Regions from separate parts of the Bacillus sp. GM2 genome, predicted to be linked through region 3. Evidence: riboswitches for the same ligand, from Rfam matches in the RefSeq annotation. Region 3 holds a riboswitch; each other region holds the start of a gene.

Region 1 (7,477 bases), 700 kb from region 3:
CTTATTCCAGGAATTGCAGAAATTGTGGAGCATTTCTTTAACAGCTGAATTCAAATTCCATTACGAACATTCAGGATGGACTGTTACATTTTCTCAAGTTGATTTGCCGGGTATTCTCCTGGTGTATTACACAGTCTTAGGCGTCTGTCTCTTCTATCTCTCCTGCAAATTACTGAACAGAAGAGTTGAGGTGTAAAAGATGGCAAATGAATTTTCTGCTTCAAAGCCGATCTATAGGCAAATAGCCGAACAGCTCTTTAAAAAAATGATCCGCGGAGAGATCAAGCCGGGAGAAAAATTACCTTCGGTCCGTGAGCTGGCTGTTCAGACGCAAGTAAATCCGAATACGATTCAAAGAACCTACAATGAAATGGAAAGGATGGGCGTGGTGGAGACCAGAAGGGGACAGGGCACCTTTGTTGTTGAACATACGGAAGTCATCGATGATTTAAAGCGGGAGATGAGATCGGAAGTTATCGGGCAATTTGTCCAGAGCATGGAAGAGCTTGGCTTGTCTAAACAAGACATGTTGTCAGAACTTGACCGTTTTCTTCAGAAAGGAGATCCAAATGAAGATTGAGCTGAAAAATGTCACGAAGAAGTATGGCAAAGAGTATGCGCTCAAAGAGGCCGATCTGTCTCTTTCTCCCGGGAAAATTTACGGGTTGACAGGACCGAACGGCAGCGGCAAATCTACGATCTTGAAGCTGATCACAGGGCTCTCGTTTCCGGATTCGGGCTCGGTGCTGATCGGAGGACGGCCGGCAGCCAGAAAGGAGACGAAGAACATCGCCTATTTAACAGAGCTTGATATGTTCTACGATCCATTTCGGGTCAAGGATATGATTCACTTTTATGAAACCCAGTTTTTCGATTTCCGTATAAATAAAGCGTGGGACCTGTTAAAGGACATGAAAATCGACGGGGATAAAAAAATCGGCAAGCTTTCCAAAGGCAACCGGGGCAGGCTGAAGCTCGCGCTCACATTGGCGCGCGATGCAGCGGTCGTGCTGCTTGATGAGCCGTTTTCCGGTCTTGATCCGATGGTGAGAGAATCGATCGTCAAAAGCCTTCTTACATATTTGGAGCTTGATAAGCAGACAATCGTCATCGCCACCCATGAGATTCATGAAATTGAACAAATTTTGGATGAGGTCGTCGTCGTCTTAAATGGCCGAATTGAAGAAAAAAAAGATGTCGAACAGCTGCGCGAGGAATCAGGAATGTCGCTTTTGGAATGGCTGAAACGGTTTATTGAAGAAAAAAATTGAAAAGGCTGGAGGAGAAACAGTGGAAACACTTTTGGAATTAAAAAATGTATCAAAAACGATCAGGGGGAAAAAGATCATCGACGGCTTGAGCTTTGACGTGCGGGCAGGCGAAATATTCGGCTTCCTGGGTCCGAACGGCGCCGGAAAAACGACGACGATCCGGATGATTGTCGGGCATATGAACATCACCGCCGGTGAAATCGCCGTGTGCGGCGTCAGCGTAAAAGAAAATTTTGAAAAGGCTGCACGGCATATCGGAGCGATCGTTGAAAATCCGGAACTGTATAAATTTTTAACGGGCTATCAAAACCTTCAGCAATACGCGCGCATGACGAAAGGCGTGACGAAACAGAAAATTGACGAAATCGTCGAGCTTGTCGGATTGAAAAACAGGATCAACGATAAGGTCAAAACGTATTCTTTAGGAATGAGACAAAGGCTTGGCCTAGCCCAAAGCCTTTTGCACGATCCGAAGCTCTTGATTCTCGATGAGCCGACGAACGGGCTTGATCCGGCCGGTATCCGGGAAATACGCGATCATTTAAGAAAGCTGACGAGAGAAAGAGGTATGGCGGTCATCGTTTCAAGCCACCTGCTTTCAGAAATGGAGCTGATGTGCGACAGGATCGCCATTATCCAGAACGGAAAGCTCCGGGATATTCAACATGTGCACGGACCCGCTCGGGATGAAAAGAAGCGCTATTATATTCAGGCGGATGACAATCAGGCTCTGATGCGGGAAGCGGCTGCCTTCAAAAAGATGAAGGTTGACGAAGCGGAAGGCGGGATAGAGCTCAGCCTTCAAAAGGATGAAGTGCCTGATTTGATCAAACACTTGTCAGACAGCGGTGTCCGCCTATATGAAGTGAAGGCTGTGAACAAATCGCTGGAAGACCGGTTCCTGGAAATCACCGCAGATAAGGAGGAAGCTCAGCATGTTTAATCTCATCGTAAATGAATGGATCAAAATTTTTAATCGAAAAGGCACATACGTCATGATCGCGATTTTGCTGTTATCTGCCATCGGGCTGGGCGTTCTCACAAAGACGATCGGGGAGACAGACCAAAACCCGGGCTGGAAAAAAGAATTGATGCAGGAAAATAAAGATATGAAAGAACTACTTAAAGGGGTCAATAATCCGGCACTTGAAAAAAGTTATGAACGGTCGATCGCCATTAATGAGTATCGAATCAAGCACGATTTGCCGGAAGACGGGGATTATACGGCCCTGTCGTTCATCAGCGATGCGAGCGGGATCATCTCCCTCGCCGGTCTGTTTGTGATCACAGTGGCTGCGGGAATCGTTGCGAATGAATTCAGCTGGGGAACGGTGAAGCTGCTTGTCATCAGGCCGATCAGCCGCTTTAAAATTTTGCTGGCAAAATATTTGACAGTTCTGCTTTTTGCATTGGCTTTGCTCTTCATTCTGTTTGCAAGCGCAGGAATAACAGGCCTAGCTTTATTCGGGGCAGGCGACGGCAGCCAGGTTCACTTGGTGTATGCCGGTGGAACAGTTGAAGAAAAAAGCCTGCTGTTGCACTTGGCCGGCAGCTATTTGCTGAATTCAATTTCGCTTTTGATGATGGCGACAATGGCCTTTATGATTTCAGCTGTTTTCAGAAACAGCTCGCTCGCCGTAGGTATTTCGATTTTCCTATTGGCTATGGGCGGAACGGTGACAAACCTGCTCGCGACGAAATTTGATTGGGTGAAATATATCTTATTTGCCAACACTGATCTCACTCAATACTTTGACGGATCTCCGCTTGTTTCAGATATGACGCTGGGATTCTCGATTGCGGTGCTCGCTGTCTATTTTATCGTTTTTCATGTGCTCGCTTTTGGTGCATTCACAAAAAGAGACATCGCTTCATAAGCGGTATTCACGAAAAAGCCTCACGCCGGTTTCCGGGCGTGAGGCTTTTTTAAATAAAATATAAAAAGACTGCTGACATTCGGTCAGCAGTCCTGTATGAAGATCAGCGGTTCACAGCTTACGCTTTTGTTACGTTAGCAGCTTGTGGTCCGCGGTTTCCTTCAACGATTTCGAAAGATACAGATTGGCCTTCTTCCAAAGTTTTGAAGCCTTCGCCTTGAATAGCAGAGAAATGAACGAATACATCGTCTTGTCCTTCAACTTCGATGAATCCGAAACCTTTTTCAGAGTTAAACCATTTTACTTTACCTTCTAGCATGAAATTTCCTCCTAAAGCGATAACGCTTAAATTCACTATTCTTGCTCTAAAACAAACTTCCAAGACGAAAACTCTTACAAAACTTTCTTCTTAAAGATAGTTCGAACAAAAATAATTACCTTTACTTTACCAGTGTTTAAGCGAAATTACAACTGCTAAACACAATTTTTTTAAAAAAAGTGAAATTTAATGATCAGGGTGAAAAATAAAGCATTGAAAAGAGAGTTTTTGAAATTTTCACGAATCTGATTGACAACATTTCAAAGAAGCTGTAAAGTTAGGTAAAACTTCATGCAACAACACTTCTTATTCAGAGAGGCGGAGGGAATTGGCCCTATGAAGCCTCGGCAGCGGGTTCTGCAAACAGCAGAATACTGTGCCACATCCAACAAGCCGTATGGGCTTGGAAGATAAGAAGAGAGCGGACCCACTCCATTTACTTCGTGTCGTCTAAGGCTTCTTCTTATTTTTTAAGAGGAAGCCTTTTTTGTTAGCCAAAAAGAGGAGGAAGATCATCATGATTACATTTGAAGGCGTTGAAAAGGTCTATGAAAGCGGCGGACAGAAGGTTCATGCGCTCAATGGAATCGACCTTCATGTGGATAAAGGGGAAATATACGGCGTCATCGGATTCAGCGGTGCAGGGAAAAGCACGCTGATCCGCTGTGTGAACTTCCTTGAAAAACCGACGGCCGGAAAGGTTTTCGTCGGCGGAAGAGACTTAATGTCCTTGTCGAAAGCTGAGATTCGCACTGTGAAAAGGAAGATCGGCATGGTGTTTCAGCATTTTAACCTGTTAAATTCAAAAACGATTTTCGCTAATGTCGCAGAGCCGCTCGCACTTGTCAAAACGCCGAAAGCCGAAATCAAGCAAAAAGTGACGGAGCTGCTCCGTTTTGTCGGACTTGAGGATAAAGCCCGCGATTATCCGGATCAGCTTTCGGGCGGCCAAAAGCAGCGCGTCGGGATTGCCCGGGCGCTGGCGACAAATCCGGAGGTTCTGCTCTGCGATGAAGCGACATCCGCGCTTGATCCGCAGACGACCGGCGATATTTTGAAGCTGCTGAAGCGCGTCAACGAACAATATAACATCACGATACTGTTAATCACCCATGAAATGAATGTGGCAAAAGAAATCTGCGACAAAGTCGCGGTCATTGAAAAAGGAAGGATCATTGAATCAGGCAGTGTGTTTGACGTATTTTCCGCGCCGGAAACCGAAACGGCGAAAAGCTTTGTCAAATCAGCCATCGACCACGAGATACCTGAATCGATTCAAAAATTAAATGTGAAGCACCTCTACCAGCTTCAATTTGTCGGCGAATCTTCCGGGAAGCCATTTCTTTCGCAAGTGGCAAAGCGGTTTGACGTAGAAGTCAACATTCTGCACGGAACGATTACAGAGCTTCAGGGAATTCCGTTTGGCAGCATGACGGTTGAACTGCAGGGGGAAGACGGTGAAATCGGGCGGGCGCTCGAATATATACGCAGAGAAAACATTCGCATCAGGGAGGTATAAGCATGCTTGTTACATATGACCAAATCATTGACGCACTGGTTCAGACGATTCAAATGACGGTTTTTTCTCTTTTATTTTCAAGCGTGATCGGCATTCCGCTCGGCATTTTGCTGGTTGTCACAAGAAAGGGGCATCTGCTTGAAAATCCGGCAGTTTTTACGGTTGTCAATATGATCATTAACATTTTCCGGTCCGTTCCGTTTATCATTTTGATGGTTGCTTTAATTCCGGTGACAAGGCTGATTGTGGGGACGTCCATCGGCACATCGGCAGCGATTGTTCCCCTGACTTTTTATGCCGGGCCTTACATCGCAAGGCTCGTCGAGAACTCTCTGCTTGAAGTCGACCCGGGAGTTATTGAAGCCGCTGAAGCAATGGGAGCGACTCCGCGGCAGATCATCTTCAGGTTTCTGATTCCGGAAGCGCTCGGCTCACTTGTGCTGAGTTTTACGGTGGCAACGGTCGGATTGGTCGGAGCGTCGGCGATGGCTGGTGCGATAGGCGCCGGCGGTCTGGGGGATTTGGCGATCACATACGGCTATCAAAGATTTGACACGATGACGATGATCATCACGGTTGCAATTCTCGTCATCGTTGTGCAGGGATTGCAGACATCCGGAAACGTTCTGTCAAAAAAATTGAGAAGAAGATAAACAAAGAGGGAGACGGCTATGATGAAAAAATTTGCATTTGTTGTGATCTTATTGCTGCTTGCGGGAGTGATCGCGGGGTGTGCGGCAGACTCTGATGCGAAAACGATTAATATCGGCATCAGCGGAACGGATACAAGAATCTGGGACTTTGTGAAGAAAAAAGCCGAGAAAGAAGGCTTAAAGCTTGAAATCGTCAAATACTCCGATTATGTTCAGCCGAACCAGGCTTTGGCGGGCGGTGACATAGACGCCAACGCTTTTCAGACGATATCTTACTTTAATGCATTCAAAAAGGAACGCAATCTTAAACTATCGCCGATCGGCACAACGATCATCGCTCCGATGGGCATTTATTCCGAGAAGTATGATTCGCCTGACGATATACCAAACGGCGCGGAAATCGCTGTTCCGAGCGAAGCGACGAACATGGGCAGAGCCTTGCTTCTGCTGGAGTCCGCCGGCCTTCTTCAATTAAAGGACGGATTTGACGGAAACGGAACGCTTGATGCGATTAAAGAAAATCCGAAAAAACTCAAAATCACAACGGTGGCCGCAGAGCAAACACCGCGCGTACTTCCCGATGTCGCTGCATCTGTTATCAACAACGGCATAGCGGTTGACGCCGGCTTCCACCCTGTCAAAGATTCGATTAAACTGGAAGACGAAACAGCGACACCGTACATCAACATTATTGCGGCCAGAACAGAAGACCGGGACCGCGAAGATTTGAAAAAGATCGTCGAGCTGTACCAAGCAGACGATACCGCTGAATTGATCAAAAAAGAGTTTGACGGTGCACAGCTGCCGACTTTTGTTCCACTGAAAGACATCGGCGAATAAAATATCAGTCGCGCAATTGATTCCCGGGTCATATATTGAAATGCGTCGATAATTCCTACTTGACCAATCAGGTTTGTTGTACTATAGTTTTTAAATGTAAAAAATTCTGGGGGTGCTTTTGTTATCATGACATTATTTGTTGTTATTAATATTATCGTCATGCTCGGCCTGATGGCGCTCCTTTATATGATGCAAAAAAAGCATGTTTCTTTTTCTAAGCGGGTATTTACCGCTCTGGGAATCGGCATTGTTTTTGGATTCGCTTTGCATTTTATATATGGTTCGTCTTCAGAAACGATTACGCAGACATCTGATTGGTTTAATATTGCAGGCGGCGGCTATGTGAAGCTTTTGCAGATGATCGTTATGCCGCTTGTATTCATCTCGATTTTGGGCGCTTTTACAAAGCTTAAACTGACGCACAATATCGGAAAAATCAGCGGACTGATCATCGGGCTCTTGATCGCGACGACAGCTGTCGCTGCTGCGGTGGGAATCGCGTCCGCGCTTGCTTTCGACCTGCAGGCTGTCCATGTGGATCAAGGCCAGGCGGAGTCAATGAGAGGGGCGGAACTCGAACAGAAATCGCAGGACATGGAAGCCAAAACGCTTCCGCAGCAAATTGTCGAGCTTCTTCCGGGGAATCCGTTTTTAGATTTTACGGGAGCAAGACCGACATCAACGATCGCCGTTGTTATTTTTGCGGCTTTCCTTGGGATCGCTTATCTCGGGGTCAATCGAAAACAGCCTGAACAAGCTGAGCTTTTCAAAAAGATGGTTGATGCCGTGTATGCGATCATTATGCGTGTAGTGACATTGATTCTAAGGCTGACGCCTTACGGTGTATTGGCGATCATGACAAAAACGATTGCAACGAGCGACCTCGACAGCATTGCCAAGCTCGGCAAATTTGTCATCGCTTCATATGCGGCGCTGATCGTCATGTTCATCATTCACCTGCTGCTCATTACATTCAGCGGTTTAAATCCTGTCACATA
Region 2 (7,477 bases), 1.4 Mb from region 3:
CAATCCGTCGGAGAGCACATCCAAAGAAGCGAAGATGCTTATGATTATGCTTTATCTCAATTTGAAACTGCAAGCAGGCAGGAGCATTACAATGAGACAGAGTACAGCGATGCGCAGCTGATGCTTGAAAACGCGGTCAACGAATTAAACAAGCTTTCGCTGTTTGCCAATGAGCAGCAAAGGGAGGAAATTCACCGCAAAAGGCTTCAGCTGCAAACCCTTCAAAACAATATGATTCTGCAGAGATCGTATGAAAGATGAACCCTTTTTGAAAGGGTTCATTTTTTTGAAAAAAGCGATTGACAAAAGAGGACGATGTATTTAATGTATTAGGTGTACTATATCGAGTAATACAATTAACACACACATGTAAAGGAGCAATACTCATGAGTGATAAACATAAGAAAGTAACGCCAATGGTTGTCGTGGCGTTTATCATTGCCTGTTCGTTCTTGTTTGTACTTGCGAAGCTGGGCTTTATAATTCAAGAAAATTTGGAATACGTGTTTTTTTAAAAGTGAATGACCTGAGATTGAACGAGAAAGAAGGGAGATAGATGATTCAAATCGATCCGAGAAGCTCAACTCCGATCTATGAGCAGATCATCCAGCAGATGAAAGAGCTTTGCTTAAAAGGGATAATCAAGCCTGGAGATAAACTTCCTTCTGTCAGAGAGCTTGCAACTATTATCATTGCGAACCCGAACACTGTCAGCAAAGCCTATAAAGAACTTGAACGGGAAGGAATTATTGAAACGTTGAGGGGAAGAGGAACGTATATTTCTGAAAACGCGAAAGTTACGCTTGATGAAGGGAAGATTGCGATGATTAAAGAGCAGTTAAAGCAGCTGATCATCGATGCGCATTACGCTGGGATCGACACTAAAAAGCTGCAGCAGTGGATGGCGGAAATCGACGAAGAAGTGAGAGGAGGCGAAGTGAATGATTGAGCTCAAATCTGTGTCAAAAACGATTGAGGGAAAACAAATACTCAAAAACATCTCCTTTAAGCTGGAGGAAGGAGAAATTTTCGGGCTGCTCGGAAGAAACGGCTCAGGGAAAACGACGCTTCTCCGCCTGATTCAGCAAATCCTGCTGCCTGATGAGGGAGACATCTACTTCGGCAGCGTCAAGGTGAAGGACCATCCGCTCGTCAAGCGCAACATCGTCTATATGCCCGTTCAAAACACATATTTCGAAAAATACAATTACAAACAGCTCGTCAATATTTTACGTAACATTTATCCTGACTTTGATGTTACATACGCAAATGAATTAATGAACCGTTACGATATTCCCGAAACAAAAAAGTACGGGGAATTGTCTACAGGATTGAAAAAGCAAATGTCGCTGATCTTGTCGTTTGCGATCCGGCCGGCGGTCATCCTGCTTGATGAGCCGACAGACGGCATTGATGCCGTCACAAGACAAGACGTTCTCCAGCTGATGGTCGATGAAGTGGCTGAAAACAACACGACGATTCTCATCACATCCCACAGGCTTGAGGATATTGAAAGAATGTGCAACCGAATCGGTTTTCTCGAAGACAATACATTGTCGAACATTATGGATCTTGACGAGCTGAAAGGCGATTTTATTAAAATCCAAATGGCATTTGAAGAAGATGTCAATTTGAAAATCAGAGAAAGGGAAATCCCTGTTTTGGATCACACCGGCGTCTTTTATACGGTGTTGATTCCGAAAGAAGATGATGTGAGCAAACAATTTCTTAAAAGTTTGTCTCCGAAAGTTTGGAACGAGCTTCCGGTCAGTCTTGAGGAAGTATTCATCGCGAAGTATGGAGGTAAGCGAAGATGGTAGACCGCGGACTTTTATATAAAGAGTGGAAACAGCATTTCTGGATTTTTTTAGTTGTGTTTGCAGCGGTGATGCTGAGTGAACCGCTTACGCTTTTGAATGATTATTTCCAGTACCAAGGATGCCTTGCAGAACTGAAAAAATTTCCCGATATGGAGTGCGTTTTATATAAAGATTATGAGATAGGCGGGGCTATGAGAATGTTCTGGGTTGGAGGAGTCGCGCTTGCACTCAGCCAGATCGGGTTTGAACGTAGCAGAGGAACGCTTGATTTCACACTCGGCCTCCCTTATAGGCGCGGCATCATTTTCAATACGAAATATGTCTTCGGCCTTTCAATTCTTTTAACAGCTCAGCTATTATCTTACTTATTATCTTACGCTTTGATTATTTTGTATAAGGTTGATGTCATTCATTTTCATGAGTATTTTATCGGGTCGGTCATTTTCTGCTTTATGGTCTACTCGCTTGTCATGGCGGCGGGCGCGATGACCGGCAATCCGCTGGCCCAGCTGGTCGTTGCATTTTCAACGTCGATCCTGCCGTATTTGCTGATCGGGCTTCCGTTGGCCAACCTTCGAATCATCCGGAGTTTCTTTGGAGGTCACTCTGCTTTCTTTTATGGTGAAACAGAACTATTGGATTATATAACGCCGATCATGTACCTCAACCATTTCGGCATTCAATACGGCAGCCTGGCCTTTACGCTTATTCCGCTCGCCATGGGGATTTTGTTTTATATGATCGGCTACTTCTGCTTTATCAGACAGCAGATTGAACGGAACGGACATTTTTTCCTTTGGGGAAAAATGGACCGGCCGATCCAAATTCTCGTGATTTTATTCGGCATCGGGGGATTCGGGACAGCCTCTGGCTCAAGCCTGTCCAGCTATATCTTCGGTATGTTGATCGGTTCGGCAGTCGGGTTTTTAATCAGTTACTTCTTGATTTTTAAAAAAATAAAACAGCTGTAACCCATAATGGAGAGGAGATTTACAAATGATCAGTGTAGAGCATATTCACCACTCGTTTAAAGTCGGCAAAAAGGGGAGGGAAAATGAAATTAAAGTGTTAAAGGATGTCTCGCTTACCGTCGAAAAAGGCGAAATCGCCTGCATTGTCGGACGGAGCGGTTCCGGAAAATCGACGCTGTTGAACTTGATTTCCGGCTATATCGCCCCGACAGAAGGTAAGATCGTCATTGACGGCACGGATGTCACGAATTACGGCGAAAAAGAATGGGCGGCATTCAGGCTTGAACATTTCGGCTTCATCTTTCAAAGTTTTCAGCTGATTCCGAGCCTGACGACTTTCGAAAATATCGAGCTGCCTCTGACTTTAAAAGGTGTTCATCCGTCTGAGCGGAAGCAACGCGTCAATGAGATGCTTCACCGCGTCGGCCTTGAAAACCACGCCGGCCACTATCCGAATGAGCTTTCAGGCGGACAGCAGCAGCGCGTCAGCATCGCCCGCGCTTTGATTTTGAATCCGTCAATCATTTTAGCCGATGAACCGACCGGAAGCCTCGATTCCGAAACAGAGCAGGAAATCCTGGAATTCATTCGGCAGCTGAACAGGGAGCGCGGCATTACATTTGTGATCATCACGCACGATGACGAAGTGGCATCGATCGCCAATACGAAATTTCATCTATCTGACGGCGTGTTAGAGAAAGGGGAAGAGACTGTTGAAGTTTAAGGATCAGTTGAAGTTCATTAGAAGAAATATGAAGAAAAACCGCCTGCGTGTATTCATGACCATTCTCGCAACAACGGTGGCCTGCGCGTTTTTAATCGTGCTCGCATCCGTCGGATTCGGCCTGCAAAAATCGATGACTGAACAGCTGATGAAAGAGCAGATCGTGACTGAGATAAATGTTGTCGGAAAAGAAGGGCAAAGCGATCAGAAAGTTCAAAAGAAAGACTTGAAAGAGTTTGAAAATCGCAAAGATGTGTCCGCGATTATCGAGCGCACGAAGGTTTTCGCACCTGCTGAAGCAAAGTTGGGCAACAGGACAAACAATCAAATTCAGTATGTCTCAATTACCGACATGGCCGCCGAGCAAAAAGCCAATATCAAACTCGATCGCGGCCGCGTAGCGAAAACACCGAATGAAATCGTCGTCGGCTACCATTTCGGAAAGAATCTCTGGACGAAAAAAGAAGCCCAAGATTATGAAAAGCAGATGGAAAATAATGCTGAGGAAGTAAAAGAACCAAAAGGATACGCAGAAGATATTCTCGGCAAAACAATTGAATTAAAGATCTCAAAAATGGATGAAAAAACAGGAGAAGAAGGGAAAGCGAAAACATATGATCTGAAAGTTGTCGGAGTGACGAAAAAACCTTCTTATGAATGGGCAAGCGATTCAACAGTCTATGTCAGCAACGACATGCAAAAAGACATCACCGGTTTTCTGAAGGCGGACAAAGACAACGGCACGATCGAAAAAACGCTCTCGGTTTACGCGGATAACTTTGAACATGTCGGACAGCTGACAACAGATTTGGAGGATAAAGGCTACTACGTCGATTCAATAACGAAAAAACTCGATAGCATCAATCTTTTTTTCATGGCTTTTAAAATCGGTCTGATCTTCGTCGGAGTCATTGCCGTCTTGATTTCAGCGATCGGCATTTTCAACACGATGACTATGGCGGTTACAGAGCGGACGCAGGAGATCGGCATTATGAAAGCGATCGGGGCAAGCCCGAACGTGATCCGGAAAATGTTCCTGTTGGAAAGCGCCTATATCGGTATCTTAGGATCTGTTTTAGGTATTATCATTTCATATGGCGTCAGCTTTTTAGTAAACATGATTATACCGGTGATTTTATCATCGGTTTCAGAAGGAGAAGCGAGTGCGGCAGAGCTCAGCATCACCTTCTCGTACATTCCGGTCAGTCTTGTCCTCATCGCGACCTTGATCAGTGCAGGTGTCGCCATTCTTTCCGGCTTGAATCCGGCCATTAAAGCGACAAGAACGAACGTGCTGACAGCATTAAGAAGAGAGCTGTAAAAAAAAGCCGGCGGTATGCCGGCTTTTTTAACGTTTCGGAGGTCTGTACCCCGCATCACGCGCCTCCTGTTCTGTGCAGAACCAGCGAGCGACGTTTTTCGTGCGGTCATAATATGTACTTCCCGGTGTATGATAAATATGGTTGACGCTTCCTTTGATTTTGCACTCCTGTTTGCTTTCACCGCTGCTTTTCTTAGCGGCGGGCGCGCTGTGTGACGTTCCGGCCTGAGCGGTGGCGTTCTTTTCTTTTACAGTGGCTTCGGCACTGCCGCTTTTTTCTTCAGCCTTGGCCAGTTTTTCTGACAGCGATTTTGTTTTTTTCGTAAGCGAGTCTTTTTCTTTTGTCAGTTTTTCATTTTCTTTTTTTAATGTGTCATTCTCCGTTTTGACTGCCTTCAGTTTTTCGTTTGCTTGATTGAGCTGCTGCTTTAATGCGGTTTGCTCCTTTTGCACAGCGCTGTGTTCAGTTTTCAGTTCTTGAAGCTCGGTTGTCAGGTCCTCTGTTTTTGTCTCATCGACGGCATATGTTTCTTCATCGTAATAAGGAAGAGAGATGATCAGGAGGAGAAGTCCGCCTGCAAAACAAGGATAAAAGAGTTTTCTGGAAAACCTTTTGCCTGGAGAAAAGATCCTTTTGATAAAATGAAAGGCAAGATAGCAGATGGAAAAAATGAAGGATAAAAACCCGATCAGCATGATAGATTCCATGATTCGTCTCCTTTCGTGTTTGATAACTATATTTTAGCTTAAAAAGAAAAAAATGTTTATGCCAAAAAACTTCTTGCAAATCTAAATATTCAAACGTAAAATAGAGAAATCATTTAAAAACCGAATATGGAGCTTATAAAGAGAGATGGAGGGACTGGCCCGGCGAAATCTCAGCAACCTGCAGCAGAGCAAGGTGCTAAATCCAGCAGAATGTCAGGCGCATTCTGAAAGATAAGTTGAACAACTCTTTCAGGCGCTGAAAGAGTTTTTTTTATTTTGGAGGAGGAGATATACATGAACAAGTTATTAAAATGGACTTCTGCGCTGGTACTGGTCCTAAGCTTGGCGCTTCTGGCCGCATGCGGAAACAATGCCGAAAGCGACGGCAAAACGATCAAAATAGGCGCTACTGCAGGACCGTATTACGATATGGTCAAAAAAGCGATTCAGCCTGAACTTGAGAAAAAAGGCTACAAAGTTGAAGTTGTCGAATTCACCGACTATGTACAGCCGAACACGGCATTAAGCGAAGGCGAACTCGACGCCAATTTGTTTCAGCATGAGGTTTTTATGAAATCATACAATCAAGAAAACAATAAACATCTTGCGGCGCTCATTTCTGTGCCGACCGCTCCGATGGGTCTCTATTCTGCCAAATATAACGACTTGAACGATGTCAAAAACGGGGCGGAAGTGGCTGTGCCAAACGATCCGGCCAATGCCGCCAGGGCATTTTTAACGCTTCAGGATCAGGGGCTGATTCGGCTGAAAAGCGATGTCGACACATTGAAAGCATCTGTGCAGGATATTGCAGAAAATCCGAAAAAGCTGACATTTAAACAGCTTGAATCCGCCAATCTTCCAAGAGCTGTCGATGACCTGGATATCGCGGCTGTCCCGGGCAATTTCGCTCTCTCCGCCAATATGAAGCTGCAGGACGCGCTGGCGCTTGAGAACATGCCTGACCGCTACCGCAATCAAGTGGTAGTGGATGAAAAAAACAAAGACAAGCCATTCGCCAAAGATCTCAAAGAAGCGGTAAAATCCAAAGCTTTCGAAGATGCGATCGATCGGGAATTCGCCGGCTTCGGAAAGCCGAAATGGATGACGCAATCATAAAAAAATTCCCCCTTTAAAAAGGGGGTTTTTTATGTTGAAAATCGAAATCGTGTCAATTGAAAAAAATGGGCAAAACGAATAGAATCTAGAGGGAATGCTAAAGAGAAAGAAGGAAACGCTATGCCGCGCACATTATGGCTATTGGTCATCGGAATGTTTATCAATGTCACAGGGGCATCTTTTTTATGGCCGCTGAATACCATCTATATCCATCAGCATTTGGGAAAGTCGCTGACAGCGGCCGGATTTGTGCTGATGCTGAACTCAGGGGCAAATGTGCTGGGCAACCTGTTCGGGGGATATCTATTCGATAAAATCGGCGGATTTAAAACGGTTGTTCTTGGAATTGTGATCACGTTTGCGAGCCTTTCTGGCCTCGTCTTTTTTCACGATTGGTTCCAGTACATTCTTTTCTTAACGTTGGCCGGTTTTGGATCAGGGATCGTTTTTCCGGCATGCTATGCAATGGCCGGATCAGTTTGGCCGGAAGGCGGCAGAAAGCCGTTCAACGCTGTATACGTGGCCCAAAATGCAGGTGTGGCAGTTGGCTCAGCGCTCGGCGGAATTGTCGCTTCTTTTTCATTTACGTATGTTTTTCTCGCGAATGCGATGCTGTACGCCGTCTTCTTCATGATTGCGTTTTTCGGATTTAAACGCATCCGGTCTGAAAAAGCCATGCAGTCATCTGTTTTGGATCATGCCGATTCAGTCAGCGGGAAATCGAAATTTTCTGCGCTTTTGGTCATATGTACGGGCTACCTGCTCGGCTGGATCGCTTATTCGCAATGGTCCTCGACCATCGCTTCACATACCC
Region 3 (7,477 bases):
AAGTGTATCGCGGATCATATTTATCAAATGGTGCTGGAAGGGGAGATTGCCGAAGTTTGCGGCGCTCCCGGCCAGTTCCTTCACATCAAGGTCTCAGATTCCCTCACGCCGCTTTTGAGGCGGCCGATCAGTATCGCCGCTGTCAACAAAGCCACACGGCAGGTGACCATCATCTTTCGCAAGGATGGGGAAGGCACGAGCCTCCTGTCATTAAAACAGGAAGGAGATCAGATCGATGTCCTTGGTCCGCTCGGCAACGGTTTTCCGGCTGAATCGCTTGAACCGGGGAAAACGGCTCTTCTCGTCGGAGGGGGGATCGGTGTTCCGCCGCTTTACGAGCTGAGCAAACAGCTGACAAATAGAGGGGTGCACGCGATCCATGTGCTAGGATTTGCTTCTGCAAAAGATGTCTTTTACGAACAGGAATTCAGCCGTTTCGGCCGGGTGTATGTGGCAACCGCAGACGGCACCCGAGGTTCAAAGGGGTTTGTTACAGATATCATTGAAAACGAGGGGCTTCAGTTTGACTGCATAATGGCTTGCGGACCGACGCCGATGCTGAAAGCTTTAAAACAGCGCTATCCGGATAAAGAGGTTTATCTGTCGATGGAAGAGCGCATGGGATGCGGGATCGGCGCTTGCTTTGCCTGTGTCTGCCATACGGAAGAAAGCGAAACGTCTTATGTGAAGGTATGCCTTGACGGCCCTGTTTTCAAAGCTCAGGAGGTGCTGTTATGATCCTTGAAGTCAATTTGCCGGGCCTTCAATTAAAAAATCCGATCATGCCGGCTTCAGGCTGCTTCGGATTCGGGAGAGAATTTGCGAGCTTTTACGATCTTTCACGTCTCGGTGCGATCATGATTAAAGCGACGACGAGCGAACCGCGCTTCGGGAATCCGACGCCGCGCGTCGCCGAGACACAAGCCGGCATGCTAAATGCCATCGGTCTGCAAAATCCGGGATTAGAGGCTGTCATGGAACGCGAATTGCCGTGGCTCGAACAGTTCGATACACCGATTATCGCCAATGTCGCCGGCTCGCAGATCGACGATTATGTTGAAGTGGCTGAAGAAATCAGCAAAGCGCCGAACGTTCATGCGCTCGAGCTGAATATTTCCTGCCCTAACGTGAAAACGGGAGGTATCGCCTTCGGTACGCAGCCGGAAATGGCCAGTGAGCTGACGAAAGCGGTGAAAGAGGTTGCGAGCGTTCCCGTCTATGTGAAGCTGTCGCCGAATGTCGCGAACATTACCGACATCGCTCTTGCCATAGAAGAAGCGGGAGCGGACGGTTTGACGATGATCAACACGCTGATCGGGATGCGGCTCGACTTAAAAACGGGAAAGCCGATCTTGGCGAACAAAACCGGCGGATTATCAGGCCCTGCCGTTAAACCGGTGGCCATCAGAATGGTGCATGAAGTCAGCCAGAAAGTCAGCATTCCGATCATCGGCATGGGCGGTGTCCAGTCAGCGGAAGATGTGCTTGAGTTTTTGCTGGCGGGTGCGAGCGCAGTCGCCGTCGGTACGGCAAACTTTGTTAATCCGTTTGTTTGTCCCGAAATCATCGCCGACTTGCCGCGCGTTTTAGAAAAATACGGATACCGTTCGTTGAACGAGTGTATCGGAAGGAGCTGGAAGGATGAAACATACGCCGCCCATCATCGCGCTTGATTTTGCATCAGCACAGGAAACATATGCGTTTTTGGACCGGTTTCATGGAGAAGAGCTTTTCGTGAAGGTGGGCATGGAGCTTTTTTATCAGGAAGGGCCGGCCATCCTTGAAAAGTTGCAGGAGCGCGGCTGCCGCATTTTCCTCGATCTAAAATGCCACGACATTCCAACGACCGTATACAAGGCGATGAAAAGGCTGGCGGGGTTTGGCGTCAGCCTTGTCAATGTGCACGCAGCAGGCGGAAAGCAAATGATGGAGTCGGCGCTTGAAGGCCTTGAAGCGGGGACTCCGGCAGGCCGGAAACGCCCTTTATTAATTGCTGTGACCCAGCTGACAAGCACCTCTTCTGAAATGCTTCAGCATGAGCTGCTGATTGAAACGCCGCTTCTCGATACAGTTGTTCACTACAGCCAGCTGGCTGAAAAAAGCGGACTTGACGGAGTCGTCTGCTCCGTCCATGAAGCCGAACACATTTACCGGGCCGCGTCTTTAGATTTTCTGACCGTGACACCCGGAATTCGCATGGCGGATGACAAAAACAACGACCAGGTCCGGGTGGCGACGCCTGGCTACGCAAGGGAAAAAGGCGTGTCGGCGATCGTTGTCGGCCGTTCGATTACCCAGGCGGAAGATCCTGTGTCAGCCTACAGAAGAATAGGACATGAGTGGGAGGGAACGAAGGCATGAAAACAGACATTGCAAACCATTTATTAAGAATCAAAGCGGTTTTCCTGCGCCCGAACGAGCCGTTTACATGGGCGAGCGGCATCCTGTCGCCCATCTACTGCGACAATCGTTTGACGCTTTCATATCCGGAAGTAAGGGATGATATAGCTTCAGGGCTTGCCGGACTGATTCAAGACAAGTTTCCCGGAGCCGAAATGATCGCCGGTACGGCAACTGCGGGAATCCCCCATGCCGCGCTTGCCGCCGACAGGCTGAGCCTGCCGATGTGCTACGTCAGAAGCAAACCGAAGGCGCACGGCAAAGGAAACCAAATTGAAGGCGCCGTTGTAAAAGGACAGAAAGTTGTTGTGATTGAAGATTTAATTTCAACGGGAGGAAGCGTCCTTGAAGCGGCAGCCGCTCTCACAGAAGCGGGATGCGAAGTGCTCGGTGTCGCCGCCATTTTCACTTACGGACTTCCTAAAGCCGCCGCCGCCTTCAGCGAAGCGGGCGTTGAATACCGCACGCTGACTGATTACGATACATTGACAGAGGCTGCGCTTGCCGGCGGATATATCAGCGAACAGGATGCCGCCAAACTGAAAGAATGGAAGACAGACCCTGAAAGCAAGTCTTGGATGGACTAATGAAAAAAGCCGTATTCTCCTAATGGGAGAACGGCTTTTTTGCGTCTTTTTACAGATTTAAAAATAGTAAAAACGGATTATTTTTATTTTTTATTAATCCTATAAAAAAAGTCGGGTTGACTTTTGTTCGAATTGTGCTAAAATTTTAAAATAACAAAAGCAAACTTATCAAGAGCGGTGGAGGGACTGGTCCGATGAAACCCGGCAACCTGCGTGTGAAGCGTAAGGTGCTACTTCCAGCAAAATGCCCTCATTTTGAGAGATAAGGAATAGCGGAGTTCCTCGTCTTTCTTTCAAATTTGGAAGAAAGATTTTAATTTTTAGGGGCAGAGGAGGAGCTAGAAGTGAAGACAGATGAACAGCTTGAAAAGGTGATCATCAAAATGAAAGACATGCTGAAAGACATGAATTACGGATCGATCACATTCGTTGTTCAGGACGGCAAAGTCATTCAAATCGAAAAAAATGAAAAAATAAGATTGAAATAGCTGACTAGACAAACTAGAGGCGGTTTTCACAGTTTTTTTCTGCTGGAAGCCGTTTTTTTGTTGGCGAAAAAAGGGGGAACCGAAAATTTTTACTTACAGCACATGGGAGGAACCGAATATCTCTTTTCAGGAAGATGACTCTTATAAAGGAGCGCTGTCCGTCTTGAAATGGGCGTACGGACATTACGGAAATCAGCTTGTATATGCGTGCAGCTTCGGAATTGAGGGAATCGTCCTGATCGATTTGATTTATAAGGTGAAAAAAGATGCGGTCATCGTTTTTCTTGATACGGGACTTCATTTTAAAGAAACGTATGAAACGATCGACGCTGTCAAAGAACGATATCCAGGCCTTCAGATTATCATGAAAACACCGGAGCTTACCGTCGAAGAGCAGGCGAAAGAATATGGGGACGAACTATGGAAGACCGCTCCGAATTCCTGCTGTGAAATGAGGAAGGTCATTCCTCTCCGCGAGACGCTTTCAGGCTACCCGGCGTGGCTGTCGGGCCTGCGCCGCGAGCAATCGCCCGGGCGGAGCAAAACGAACTTTTTGAACAAAGACGAAAAATTCAAGTCTATCAAAGTTTGTCCGCTCATTCATTGGACGTGGAAGGATATTTGGAGATATGTGACAAAGCACGATCTCCCGTACAATCCGCTTCATGATCAAGGCTACCCGAGCATCGGCTGCGCTCCGTGCACCTCTCCGGCCTTCACAATGGATGATCTTCGATCAGGCCGCTGGAACGGATCGGCTAAAACAGAATGTGGATTACACGAGTAAGGAGATGAGTCATGGAACTTGCCGCCATTTTATTTAGCATGTTTTTTGCGATGAATATCGGAGCGAGCGGTGCAGCTGCTTCAATGGGAATCGCCTATGGATCTGAAGCCGTCAAAAAGAAGTTTCACGCACTAATAATCTGTGCAGCAGGCGTTCTCTCGGGCGCTGTCATCGGCGGAGGAAACGTCGTGAAAACGATCAGCTCAGGCATCATTCCCGAACGGGTGATTTCGCTTGAAATCGTCTGCATTATTATCGGATCGGCGGCACTGTCGCTCTTTATCGCAAATGTACTCGGCATCCCGCTTTCGACAAGTGAAGTGACGGTCGGATCTGTTGTCGGAGTAGGTGTCGCTTACCAGGTTTTGTATGTGAAATCTTTGCTTATCATCGTCTCATTTTGGGTCGTTGTACCAATCGTCGCTTTTACATTTACATTTGCGGTGGCAAACATCATGAAAAAAACGATCAAACGTCCAGCCTCGGGAAAGAAAGCAAAGGTTTTGGCGGTGATTCTGTTGATCACCGGGTTTTTTGAAGCCTTCTCAGCAGGCATGAACAATGTCGCAAATGCTGTCGGACCTCTGGTGGCGGCGCATGTTTTGACAGTCGGGGAAGGAACGCTCTACGGCGGGCTGTTTGTCGCGCTGGGCGCCCTTTTACTGGGCAGGCGCGTTCTTGAAACAAACGGCAAAAAGATTACGAGGTTTTCAAAAGGAGAGGGAATCATCCTTTCCGGAACGGGGGCCGGGCTTGTCATTACCAGTTCAATTTTCGGTTTACCGGTTCCGCTTGCGCAAGTCACATCATCTTCTATTATAGGGATGGGAATGGCAAAAAACGGCGGCAACGTCTTTCATAAACAAGTGGTCAAAACGATGCTGAAAGTATGGGTCGTCTCGCCGTTCCTTTCATTAAGCCTATCTTATATGCTGGTCAGCCTTTTATTAAAAGGAGACTACTACGCTCTTATTGTTGTCACAAGCGTTCTGCTGGCATCTGTCGGAACGATCAGCCTGATGAGAGCGGTCAAAAAAGAGCACAGCTCCGTCCATGAACAAGGCGGAGGAATTTAAACACAAAGTAGGGGGAAACAAGTTTATGAGTTTAGCACCACACGGCGGTGTATTGGTTAACCGCGTCAATGAAGCATACGATTTTCAACACATCGCACATGAAATTGAGCTTGATGTAATGGCTTTTTCAGATTTGGAGCTGATCGGAATCGGTGCGTACAGCCCGCTCCAAGGCTTTATGACAGAGAAAGACTATCTGTCCGTTTTCGAAAATATGAGACTATCAAGCGGCGAAGTATGGACGCTTCCGATCACTCTGCCTGTTGACGAGCAAAAAGCTTTAAGCTTAAAAGCGGGTGACACCGTCCGCCTTACCTATAATGGGGAAACCTACGGCGTCATTGAGATCGAAGATATCTATACGCCGGACAAGAAAACGGAAGCCGTCAATATCTATAAAACCGACGAACTCGAACATCCGGGCGTCAAAAAATTGTTTGACCGCGGCAGCGTTTATGTGGGCGGGCCGATCACTCTCATTAAACGGAGCGTCAAGCAATTCCCGGCGCACACATTCGAACCTCTGGAAACAAGAAAAAAATTCGCAGAACTCGGCTGGAAAACGATTGTCGGATTCCAGACGAGAAATCCGGTTCACAGAGCGCACGAATACATTCAAAAAACGGCGCTCGAGACGGTAGACGGCCTTTTCCTCAATCCGCTCGTCGGGGAAACAAAATCAGACGATATTCCGGCTGATGTCCGCATGGAAAGCTATCAGGTGCTGCTTGACGGCTACTATCCGAAAGACCGCGTCTTTCTCGGCGTTTTTCCGGCGGCGATGCGCTATGCGGGGCCGAAGGAAGCGATCTTCCATGCGCTTGTCAGAAAGAACTACGGATGCACGCACTTTATCGTCGGAAGAGACCATGCCGGAGTCGGCGATTACTACGGCACATATGAAGCGCAGGAGCTGTTCGATCAGTTCGCACCGGAAGAGATCGGCATTACGCCGCTGAAATTCGAACACAGCTTCTACTGCAATGTCTGCGGTTCAATGGCGACGGCGAAAACGTGCCCTCACAGCAAAGAACATCATGTCATTTTGTCCGGCACAAAGGTGAGGGGCATGCTGAGAAACGGCGAGTTCCCGCCGAGCACATTCAGCCGTCCAGAAGTCATTCAAACATTAATCAAAGGCTTAACGGCCGGGGTTTCTTAAGGGGGAGCATCTCTTGGTAAATAAAGGTATTGTCTGGCATGAAGCGTCCATTACAAAACGGGAATATCATGAGAAAAATAAACATAAAAGCTCGATCGTTTGGCTGACGGGCTTGAGCGGTTCAGGAAAATCAACGATTGCCAACGCTGCAGCGCGTGAGTTGTTTGAACAAGGCTACCAGGTCACGGTGCTCGACGGCGACAACGTCAGGCACGGGCTGAACAAGGACCTCGGGTTTTCCGATGAAGACCGGAAGGAAAACATCCGCCGGATCGGCGAGGTCGCGAAGCTCTTTGTCGAACAGGGGACGATCGTCATTACGGCGTTCATTTCCCCTTTTAAAGAAGACCGAGGGCTTGTCAGACAGCTCGTCGAGGAAGATGAGTTTCACGAGGTCTATGTGAAATGCGATTTGGCGACGTGCGAGGAGCGCGACCCGAAAGGCTTGTACAAAAAAGCGAGAAACGGAGAAATTCCATTTTTCACGGGGATCGATTCGCCTTATGAAGAGCCTGAAACGCCTGAGCTTGTCCTTGATACAGGCGCACATAACCGGGAAGAGTGCAAAAATCAGCTCGTCCAATACGTGAAAGATCAAACGAAATAAAATGCGGGTAATAGGAAAGTGCTGCACATGCACTTTCCTATTTCATAAAGAAAACGTTTGGTTTTTGTGATATTTTCAGGCACCAAACGCTTTCTTTATGATTTATAATGAATTGAAGAAGACGTTGATCAGATCGGGGGAGATCTAAGATGGGGAAAGTATATATCGTTGGGGCAGGTCCTGGAGACCCCGATTTACTGACGATCAAAGCTTTAAAAGCCATCCAGACAGCCGATGTCATTTTGTATGACAGGCTTGTGAATAAACAGATTTTACAGCACGCCAAGGAGGGAGCGGATCTCATCTACTGCGGAAAGCTTCCGGACTACCACATGATGAAACAGGAAACGATCAATCATTTTCTCGTCAA
Region 4 (7,477 bases), 1.4 Mb from region 3:
CCCATGCTGTGCCCGAGCATAAATACAGGCAGTTCAAATGCTTTCGCCCTGGCGACCCATTTGTCTACTTCATCAATATATTCTTGAAACGAGCGTATATGTCCTCTTTCTCTTGTCGAAGTTCCCTGTCCGGGCAAATCCCCCATCACGACATTAAACCCGGATGAACGCCACATTTCGGACAGCCATTTATACCGCCCGTGATGCTCACATGCACCGTGAATGATGACGATTGAAGCAACAGGTCTTTCCGCTTCGATGCACCACATGCTGACCACCTCACACAATTTTATAAATGAAAGGATGAAACCTATGATCTACCCTTATAAAAAAACGGAACCCGTTATTCATGAAACGGCGTTTATCGCCGACAACGCGGTCATCACCGGAGATGTAACAATCGGAGAGCAATCAAGCATCTGGTTCTCTTCGGTTATCCGCGGCGATGTCGCCCCGGTCAGGATCGGAAAAGGCGTGAACATTCAAGACCTTTCCTGCCTGCACCAAAGCCCTGAGCGCCCTCTCGTGATTGAAGACGGTGTGACGGTAGGCCATCAGGTTACACTGCACAGCTCCGTGATACGAAAGCATGCCCTTATCGGAATGGGGTCGGTTCTTCTTGATGAAGCGGAAGTCGGGGAAGGCGCTTTTATCGGGGCAGGCAGTCTTGTCCCGCCTGGCAAAAAGATCCCGGCCGGGCACCTCGCCTTCGGCAGGCCCGCTAAAGTCATCCGCCCGTTAACCGACAAAGATAAACAGGAAATGGAAAGAATTCGCAAAGAATATATTGAAAAAGGACAATACTACAAATCCTTGCAAAAAAAAGATTAGCTTTGCTACAACTTTACCATTTTTCCACCGATAATTTAAGCAAAAACCTTTTCGGCCGCACGCGTCTGCGGCTTTTTTCTTTTCCGAAATCTTTACAAATACTTATCATTTGCTAAACATTCATTTTTTACAATAAACATGAAGCAGCCATTCATGTAAAGGGGGTTATGACTTTTGAATAAACTGATGGTCGGCATCTACAACTTTGAATGCCGGATTTTCCTCGGTATGAACAGCTTATTTCATCAAAAAACACTAAACCGTTACTTTCGTTCCTCAACACATTTGGGAGGGGCTTTCTGCACGATTTCCGCCTGCCTGGCTCTCTTGCTGTTCGGATCCGGAAGTGTTCGTACAGCGGGGATCGCCAGCGCCCTTGCGCTTTTGGTCAGCCACCTTCAAGTCATGCTGATCAAAAAGCTGTATCCGAGAAAGCGGCCGTATTTAACGCTAAAGGAAACACAGGTTTTGCAAAATCCGCTCAAGGATCATTCTTTTCCATCCGGCCATACGACCGCGGCATTTTCCGTCATTACACCGCTAATGATATTCTTTCCGATACTCGCGCTTTTATTAATTCCGGTAGGCATCAGTGTGGGACTCTCCAGAATTTATCTCGGTCTTCATTATCCTTCGGATGTTCTGGCAGGCACGGCCCTCGGGATTTCAGTCGGAACTTTGTCGGCGATGGTCTTCTAAGCCGGCCGTTTCTTCCAAAGCGTCACTGATTTTCACATCACCAACAGGAGGGGACACGATGAAAATTGCGATATTTACGGACACTTTTACACCGGATGTGAACGGCTGCGCCAGAACGCTGAAAAGGTATACGGATTATCTTGAAAAAAACGGGATACCCTATAAAGTATTTGCGCCGGAAAGCACGCATGAAACACAATTTTCGAGCCGCATCAGCCGGTTTACGAGCATGCCGTTCTTCTTATACCCCGAGTGCAGAATCGCTCTTCCTAATCTCATCAAAATGAAATCAGAACTCCGCGAATTCCACCCCGATCTCATTCACATTGCGACTCCTTTTAATATCGGCCTGGCGGGGCTCAAGCTTGCGAAGAAATGGAACATCCCCATCGTAGGCTCTTACCATACCGATTTTGACCAGTACCTTTCATATTATGATCTTCAAATGTTTTCCAAACTATTATGGAAATATATGCACTGGTTTCATAAAGATTTTCGAAAAGTTTTCGTCCCTTCGCGCGAAACGTTTATGCAGCTCAAAGCCAAACAATTCAGGAACCTCTCCATCTGGAAGCGCGGCGTGGACTGCTCGCTGTTCAGTCCGGCGTATCAAACCGAACACATCCGCAAGCGATACGGCATAAAGGAAACCTATATCCTCAGCTATGTCGGAAGGCTTGCACCTGAAAAAGACTTGGAGACGCTGCTCAAGATCGCAAATCACCCCGCTTTGAAAGATGACATCCACTGGCTGATCGCCGGAGACGGTCCATTAAAAAAAGAGCTTGAGAAGCAAGCTCCTCTCAACATGACTTTTGCCGGCTATGTCAAAGGAGAAGAGCTGGCAAGCATTTATGCGAGCTCAGATTTCTTCGTCTTTCCTTCTCCGACGGAAACCTTCGGAAATTCCGCGCTTGAAGCGCTCGCCTGCGGGACGCCTGTTATCAGGGCAGATTCCGGCGGCCTGAAAGACTTTATACAAAATGGAAGAAACGGTCTACTTTCCGAACCTGGAAATCCGGATGCATTCACCGAAAATATATTGCGCGTCCTCTCCAACGTGCCGTTAAAAAAACGGATGTCATACGATGCGAGAAGCTATGCCCTTACCCAGTCGTGGGACGTGATTTTTGACAATCTCCTCTCCGAATGTGAACATGTGCTTGCAGATTTATCAGCTGAAAAACCGGCATAAAAAAAGAAGGTTTTCGATTAACGAAAACCTTCTTTTTTGGCTTAAACGATAATGACCTCTTTTGGCTGATGGTTCAGTTCTTCCGGTACAAAGCGCTTTTCAACAAAAATGCTGTGCCAGATCATAAAGATGAGAACCGTCCAGATTTTGCGGCTGTTATCCGCTTTGTTGGCGCAGTGGTCTTCAAGAAGCTGAAGCACGTAATCTTTATGGATATATGCGTCTGTCTCGCTCTCTTTAATGATGTTCACGGCCCAGTCATGCATTTCGTTTTTCAGCCAGTGGCGGATCGGCACAGGGAACCCTAGCTTTTTGCGGTTTAAGACATGATCTGGAACGATGCCTTCCGCCGCTTTTCTAAGCAGATATTTTGTCGTGCCGTTTTTCGTTTTCAGCTCTTCCGGAATTTTGGAAGCCGCTTCAAATACGACTTTGTCCAAAAACGGAACTCGGAGTTCCAGTGAATTGGCCATCGTCATTTTGTCAGCCTTCAGCAAAATGTCACCGCGCAGCCATGTGTGGATATCGACATACTGCATTTTGTTGATTTCGCTGTAGGACTTGCTTTCTTCAAAATATGGCTTTGTCACGTCACAGTAAGAGAGGTTGCTGTCATACTGGCGAAGAAGTTTTGATTTCATGCCTTCTTCAAAAATCTTTGCGTTGCCGATATATCTCTCTTCAAGAGGTGTACAGCCCCTCATTAAAAAGCTTTTCCCTTTCATTCCTTCCGGCATCGCTGAAGCTACGTGCAGAAGCATCTTTTTCAGCGGGGACGGAATTCGCTCAAACGGCTTTAATGAAAGCGGCTCTCGGTAAATATTGTAACCGCCGAACAGCTCATCTGCTCCTTCTCCGGACAAAACAACCGTAACTTGCTTCTTCGCTTCCTTCGCGACAAAATACAAAGGAATCGCAGCAGGGTCTGCCAGCGGATCATCCAGATGCCAGACGATCTTTGGAAGCTCGTTCATATATTCCTCAGGGGAAATGATCGCGCTGAAGTTTTCCACGCCGACCCTTTCAGCGGTTTCTTTCGCAACGTCAACTTCGCTGAAGCCTTCATGTTCAAAGCCGACAGAAAACGTTTTTAAGTTGGGATGGAATTGCTTCGCCACCGACACGATAAAAGAAGAGTCGATGCCTCCGGAAAGGAAGGAACCTACAGGCACATCGCTTCGCATATGGACTTTTACGGAATCAAAGATCGCGTCTCTTACTTCCTGAACAAGCTTGTCTTCTTCGGTCTGAACAGGCTTGAATTGAACTTTCCAGTATGTTTTAAATTGAATATCCTCGCCCGGGCGGACAGTAAACTGATGGCCCGGTTCTACTTTTTGCACCTTTTTGTCAAGCGTCTCAGGCTCCGGTACAAATTGGAATGACGTATACTGCTGAAGCGCTTTTTCATTCAATTCCAAATCGGCATCAACAGCCATCAGGCTCTTTCTTTCTGACGCAAAATAAACATGGCCGTCCGTTTTCGTAAAATAGAGCGGCTTAATGCCGAACGGATCGCGCGCTCCGTATAGGAGCTGTTCTTTTTTATCCCAGATTAAAAAAGCAAACATTCCGCGCAGCTTGGAAGCGGCTTCCTGTTTGTAGTGGCGGTAAGTCGCAAGCAAAACTTCCGTATCTGAATCGGTTTTGAACTCGTATCCTTTTGAAATAAGTTCGTCTTTCAGTTCTATATAGTTATAGATTTCTCCATTAAAAATAATCCAATAGGAATCATCTTCATAAGACAGAGGCTGTCCTCCGTTTTCCACATCGATGATGCTGAGTCTTCTAAATCCGAAGCCTACATGCTCATCATGATAGTACCCATCATCGTCCGGACCGCGGTGTACAATCATTTCATTCATTTGTTTAATCAGTTCTTCCTGGGCTGCTGTCTCGGATGATGGGCGATGATTGAATACCCCTACAAATCCACACATAGTATTGCCTCCGATTTTTTAAATTTCGTGCAGAAATCAAAGTCTGCTTCTTGATTAGACAAGTGTTTAAAGAAAAACGTTTCACATCCGCCCGCTTTTTGCCATCGAAAAACAAAGCCGCTTATGAAAGCGGCTATGCGGTTGTTATTCTCCTAATGCATCTTTCTTCAACTGATCTGCTTTGTCTGTGCGCTCCCAAGGCAGATCGAGGTCGAGGCGGCCGAAATGTCCGTAAGCTGCCGTTTGTTTGTAAATCGGACGGCGAAGATCGAGCATTTTAATAATGCCGGCAGGTCTTAGATCAAAGTTTTTGCGAACCACTTCGATCAATGTTTCTTCACTCGCTTTGCCTGTACCGAATGTATCGATTGAAATGGACACCGGCTGAGCGACACCGATCGCGTAGGCAAGCTGTACTTCACAGGAATCAGCAAGGCCTGCGGCGACGATATTTTTCGCTACATATCTCGCTGCATAAGCTGCAGATCTGTCAACCTTTGTCGCATCCTTGCCGGAAAACGCTCCGCCTCCGTGACGGGCATAGCCGCCATAGGTGTCAACGATGATTTTGCGCCCTGTTAAACCGGCATCCCCCTGCGGTCCGCCGATAACAAAACGGCCCGTAGGATTAATGAAGTATTTCGTGTTTTCATCGATCAGCTCTTTTGGAACTACCGGATTGATGACGTGCTCTTTCAGATTGCGCTGGATTTGTTCAAGCGAAATCTCAGGATGATGCTGAGTCGAAATGACGATTGTATCGATGCGAATCGGCTTGTTGTTCTCATCATACTCAACGGTTACCTGTGTCTTTCCGTCCGGACGCAGATACGGCAGAATTTCCTCTTTGCGGACTTCTGTCAAACGGCGAGACAATTTATGGGCAAGCGAAATCGGCAGCGGCATAAGTTCCTTTGTTTCGTTGCAGGCAAAACCGAACATTAAACCTTGGTCTCCGGCTCCGATCGCTTCAATTTCAGCGTCGCTCATTGCTCCTTCACGCGCTTCAAGCGCCTGGTCGACTCCCATTGCAATGTCTGGAGACTGTTCATCTATAGACGTTAAGACCGCGCAAGTTTCGGCATCAAAACCGTATTTTGCACGTGTGTAGCCAATTTCTTTAATCGTTTCGCGGACTGTTTTCGGAATATCGACGTATGTGGACGTCGTGATTTCACCGCTTACCAGCACCAATCCGGTTGTCACAGATGTTTCACAGGCAACGCGGGCATTCGGATCTTTCTTTAAAATTTCGTCTAATATACTATCCGAAATCTGGTCGCAAATTTTGTCCGGATGTCCCTCCGTAACTGACTCTGATGTAAATAACCGACGGTTTTTGCTCATTTATGTTTCCTCCTGTATATGAAGATCAGCCGTGATCTTAAGTATGATACGGAACTCGTCCCTCTTGATTATATGACGATACTCGGGCTTCATACGCTCTCGTTTTGAAACAATTTCCATTATGCTATTCTTGACGAGATTCTGAGTCGAAATTCCCCTTAGCAGAATTTTTCCTGACTGGTTGCCCGGCTAGACCTTTCACGTCCTGTGAAAAACGCCCAGTACCTTCCTCCTGCTTGATACTCGGCTAAAACCTTTCACGTCCTGTGAAAAACGCCCAGTACCTTCCTCCTGAAGGTAGTTTTTTTAGCAATTTTTGGATCTCGATTTATGCAATAAAAAAACCTTTTCCTATTCGGTGAGGAAAGGGTCTGGTATTGCGTGCCTTTCACTCTTATCGCTCAAGGTATTGAACACCTTGCATCAGGTTAGCACCGTAGTTGTCTCAGAAACTGTTTTTTTCCATTAATAAGAGAAACCGGTTGCTGGGTTTCATTGGGCCTGTCCCTCCACCAGCTCGGGATAAGAGTATCCGCTCAATGAAATATCTTATCTTAAAATGGCTTGTTATGTCAATATCGGCCGAAATAAATTTGAACTTGTCCTACGAGAAAAAACCCGAACGAAAAATGAAGAAACGGTATAGACTATAAGAGTAAATGTGTTATACTAATTCTACATTAATGTTATACACATTAAAAAACACGCAAAGGAAGGTTTTTTATGAATTCTGTAGATTTAACAACTGACTTACAAACGCTATTAACGGGCGAAAACGTTCAGATGAACTTATCCGTTCCCCATTTGGTTGAAAAGATCCTTGAGCGCAAAGAAGGAGTCTTGACATCTTCCGGAGCCGTGCGGGCAACAACCGGTACATACACCGGCCGCTCGCCAAAAGACAAATTCATTGTGGAAGAAGCGAGCACAAAGGACAAAATCGATTGGGGCGCAGTAAACCAGCCGATTTCAGAAGCCGCCTTTGACCGGCTGTACGCAAAAGTGCTCGGCTATTTAAAGGAACGCGATGAATTGTATGTATTTGAAGGGTTTGCAGGAGCAGACGAAAAATACCGGCTTCCGATTACTGTTGTCAACGAGTTCGCCTGGCACAACCTGTTTGCAAGACAGTTGTTCATCAGACCTGAAGAACATGATAAAAAACCTGAAGAACAGCCGTTTACGATTCTTTCAGCTCCGCATTTCAAAGCCGATCCGCTCGTTGACGGAACCAGATCTGAAACGTTTATCATCGTGTCGTTTGAGAAGCGGACGATCTTAATCGGAGGCACCGAATATGCCGGAGAGATGAAAAAATCGATTTTTTCTATTATGAATTTTCTTCTGCCTGAACAAAACATTCTACCGATGCACTGTTCGGCAAACATTGGCGAGGAAGGCGGAACTGCTCTCTTCTTCGGATTGTCAGGTACAGGCAAAACGACGCTTTCCGCCGATCCGAAGC

Evidence for each region. A riboswitch is a leader RNA that binds a small molecule or an ion and turns the genes downstream of it on or off. The one in region 3 is predicted to bind S-adenosylmethionine.
Region 1: it holds a riboswitch for S-adenosylmethionine, as region 3 does, so the genes downstream of both, ACVC9U_RS14255 (methionine ABC transporter ATP-binding protein) here and ACVC9U_RS10650 (YezD family protein) in region 3, are expected to answer to the same signal.
Region 2: it holds a riboswitch for S-adenosylmethionine, as region 3 does, so the genes downstream of both, ACVC9U_RS03460 (MetQ/NlpA family ABC transporter substrate-binding protein) here and ACVC9U_RS10650 (YezD family protein) in region 3, are expected to answer to the same signal.
Region 4: it holds a riboswitch for S-adenosylmethionine, as region 3 does, so the genes downstream of both, metK (methionine adenosyltransferase) here and ACVC9U_RS10650 (YezD family protein) in region 3, are expected to answer to the same signal.

Annotation. Positions count from the first base shown of each region.
Region 1 is NZ_JBRKSZ010000007.1:2,600,581-2,608,057, reverse strand. Features, by position in the region: gene ACVC9U_RS14285 (hypothetical protein) at 1-196, shown strand, start outside; gene ACVC9U_RS14280 (GntR family transcriptional regulator) at 200-580, shown strand; gene ACVC9U_RS14275 (ABC transporter ATP-binding protein) at 570-1,271, shown strand; gene ACVC9U_RS14270 (ABC transporter ATP-binding protein) at 1,291-2,214, shown strand; gene ACVC9U_RS14265 (ABC transporter permease) at 2,207-3,148, shown strand; gene cspB (cold shock-like protein CspB) at 3,267-3,467, opposite strand; SAM riboswitch class I at 3,771-3,884, shown strand; gene ACVC9U_RS14255 (methionine ABC transporter ATP-binding protein) at 3,985-4,986, shown strand; gene ACVC9U_RS14250 (methionine ABC transporter permease) at 4,989-5,639, shown strand; gene ACVC9U_RS14245 (MetQ/NlpA family ABC transporter substrate-binding protein) at 5,661-6,479, shown strand; gene ACVC9U_RS14240 (L-cystine transporter) at 6,603-7,477, shown strand, end outside.
Region 2 is NZ_JBRKSZ010000007.1:475,102-482,578, forward strand. Features, by position in the region: gene ACVC9U_RS03420 (YtzC family protein) at 1-261, shown strand, start outside; gene ACVC9U_RS03425 (hypothetical protein) at 387-515, shown strand; gene ACVC9U_RS03430 (GntR family transcriptional regulator) at 557-949, shown strand; gene ACVC9U_RS03435 (ATP-binding cassette domain-containing protein) at 942-1,820, shown strand; gene ACVC9U_RS03440 (ABC transporter permease) at 1,814-2,791, shown strand; gene ACVC9U_RS03445 (ABC transporter ATP-binding protein) at 2,817-3,515, shown strand; gene ACVC9U_RS03450 (ABC transporter permease) at 3,505-4,836, shown strand; gene ACVC9U_RS03455 (sunset domain-containing protein) at 4,864-5,544, opposite strand; SAM riboswitch class I at 5,675-5,782, shown strand; gene ACVC9U_RS03460 (MetQ/NlpA family ABC transporter substrate-binding protein) at 5,839-6,663, shown strand; gene ACVC9U_RS03465 (MDR family MFS transporter) at 6,784-7,477, shown strand, end outside.
Region 3 is NZ_JBRKSZ010000007.1:1,899,194-1,906,670, reverse strand. Features, by position in the region: gene ACVC9U_RS10670 (dihydroorotate dehydrogenase electron transfer subunit) at 1-738, shown strand, start outside; gene ACVC9U_RS10665 (dihydroorotate dehydrogenase) at 738-1,673, shown strand; gene pyrF (orotidine-5'-phosphate decarboxylase) at 1,642-2,361, shown strand; gene pyrE (orotate phosphoribosyltransferase) at 2,358-2,987, shown strand; SAM riboswitch class I at 3,150-3,256, shown strand; gene ACVC9U_RS10650 (YezD family protein) at 3,359-3,475, shown strand; gene ACVC9U_RS10645 (phosphoadenylyl-sulfate reductase) at 3,561-4,262, shown strand; gene ACVC9U_RS10640 (inorganic phosphate transporter) at 4,274-5,338, shown strand; gene sat (sulfate adenylyltransferase) at 5,364-6,500, shown strand; gene cysC (adenylyl-sulfate kinase) at 6,514-7,107, shown strand; gene cobA (uroporphyrinogen-III C-methyltransferase) at 7,257-7,477, shown strand, end outside.
Region 4 is NZ_JBRKSZ010000007.1:462,849-470,325, reverse strand. Features, by position in the region: gene ACVC9U_RS03395 (alpha/beta hydrolase) at 1-269, opposite strand, end outside; gene ACVC9U_RS03390 (gamma carbonic anhydrase) at 313-831, shown strand; gene ACVC9U_RS03385 (phosphatase PAP2 family protein) at 1,006-1,530, shown strand; gene ACVC9U_RS03380 (glycosyltransferase family 4 protein) at 1,589-2,725, shown strand; gene asnB (asparagine synthase (glutamine-hydrolyzing)) at 2,767-4,665, opposite strand; gene metK (methionine adenosyltransferase) at 4,810-6,012, opposite strand; SAM riboswitch class I at 6,404-6,541, opposite strand; gene pckA (phosphoenolpyruvate carboxykinase (ATP)) at 6,736-7,477, shown strand, end outside.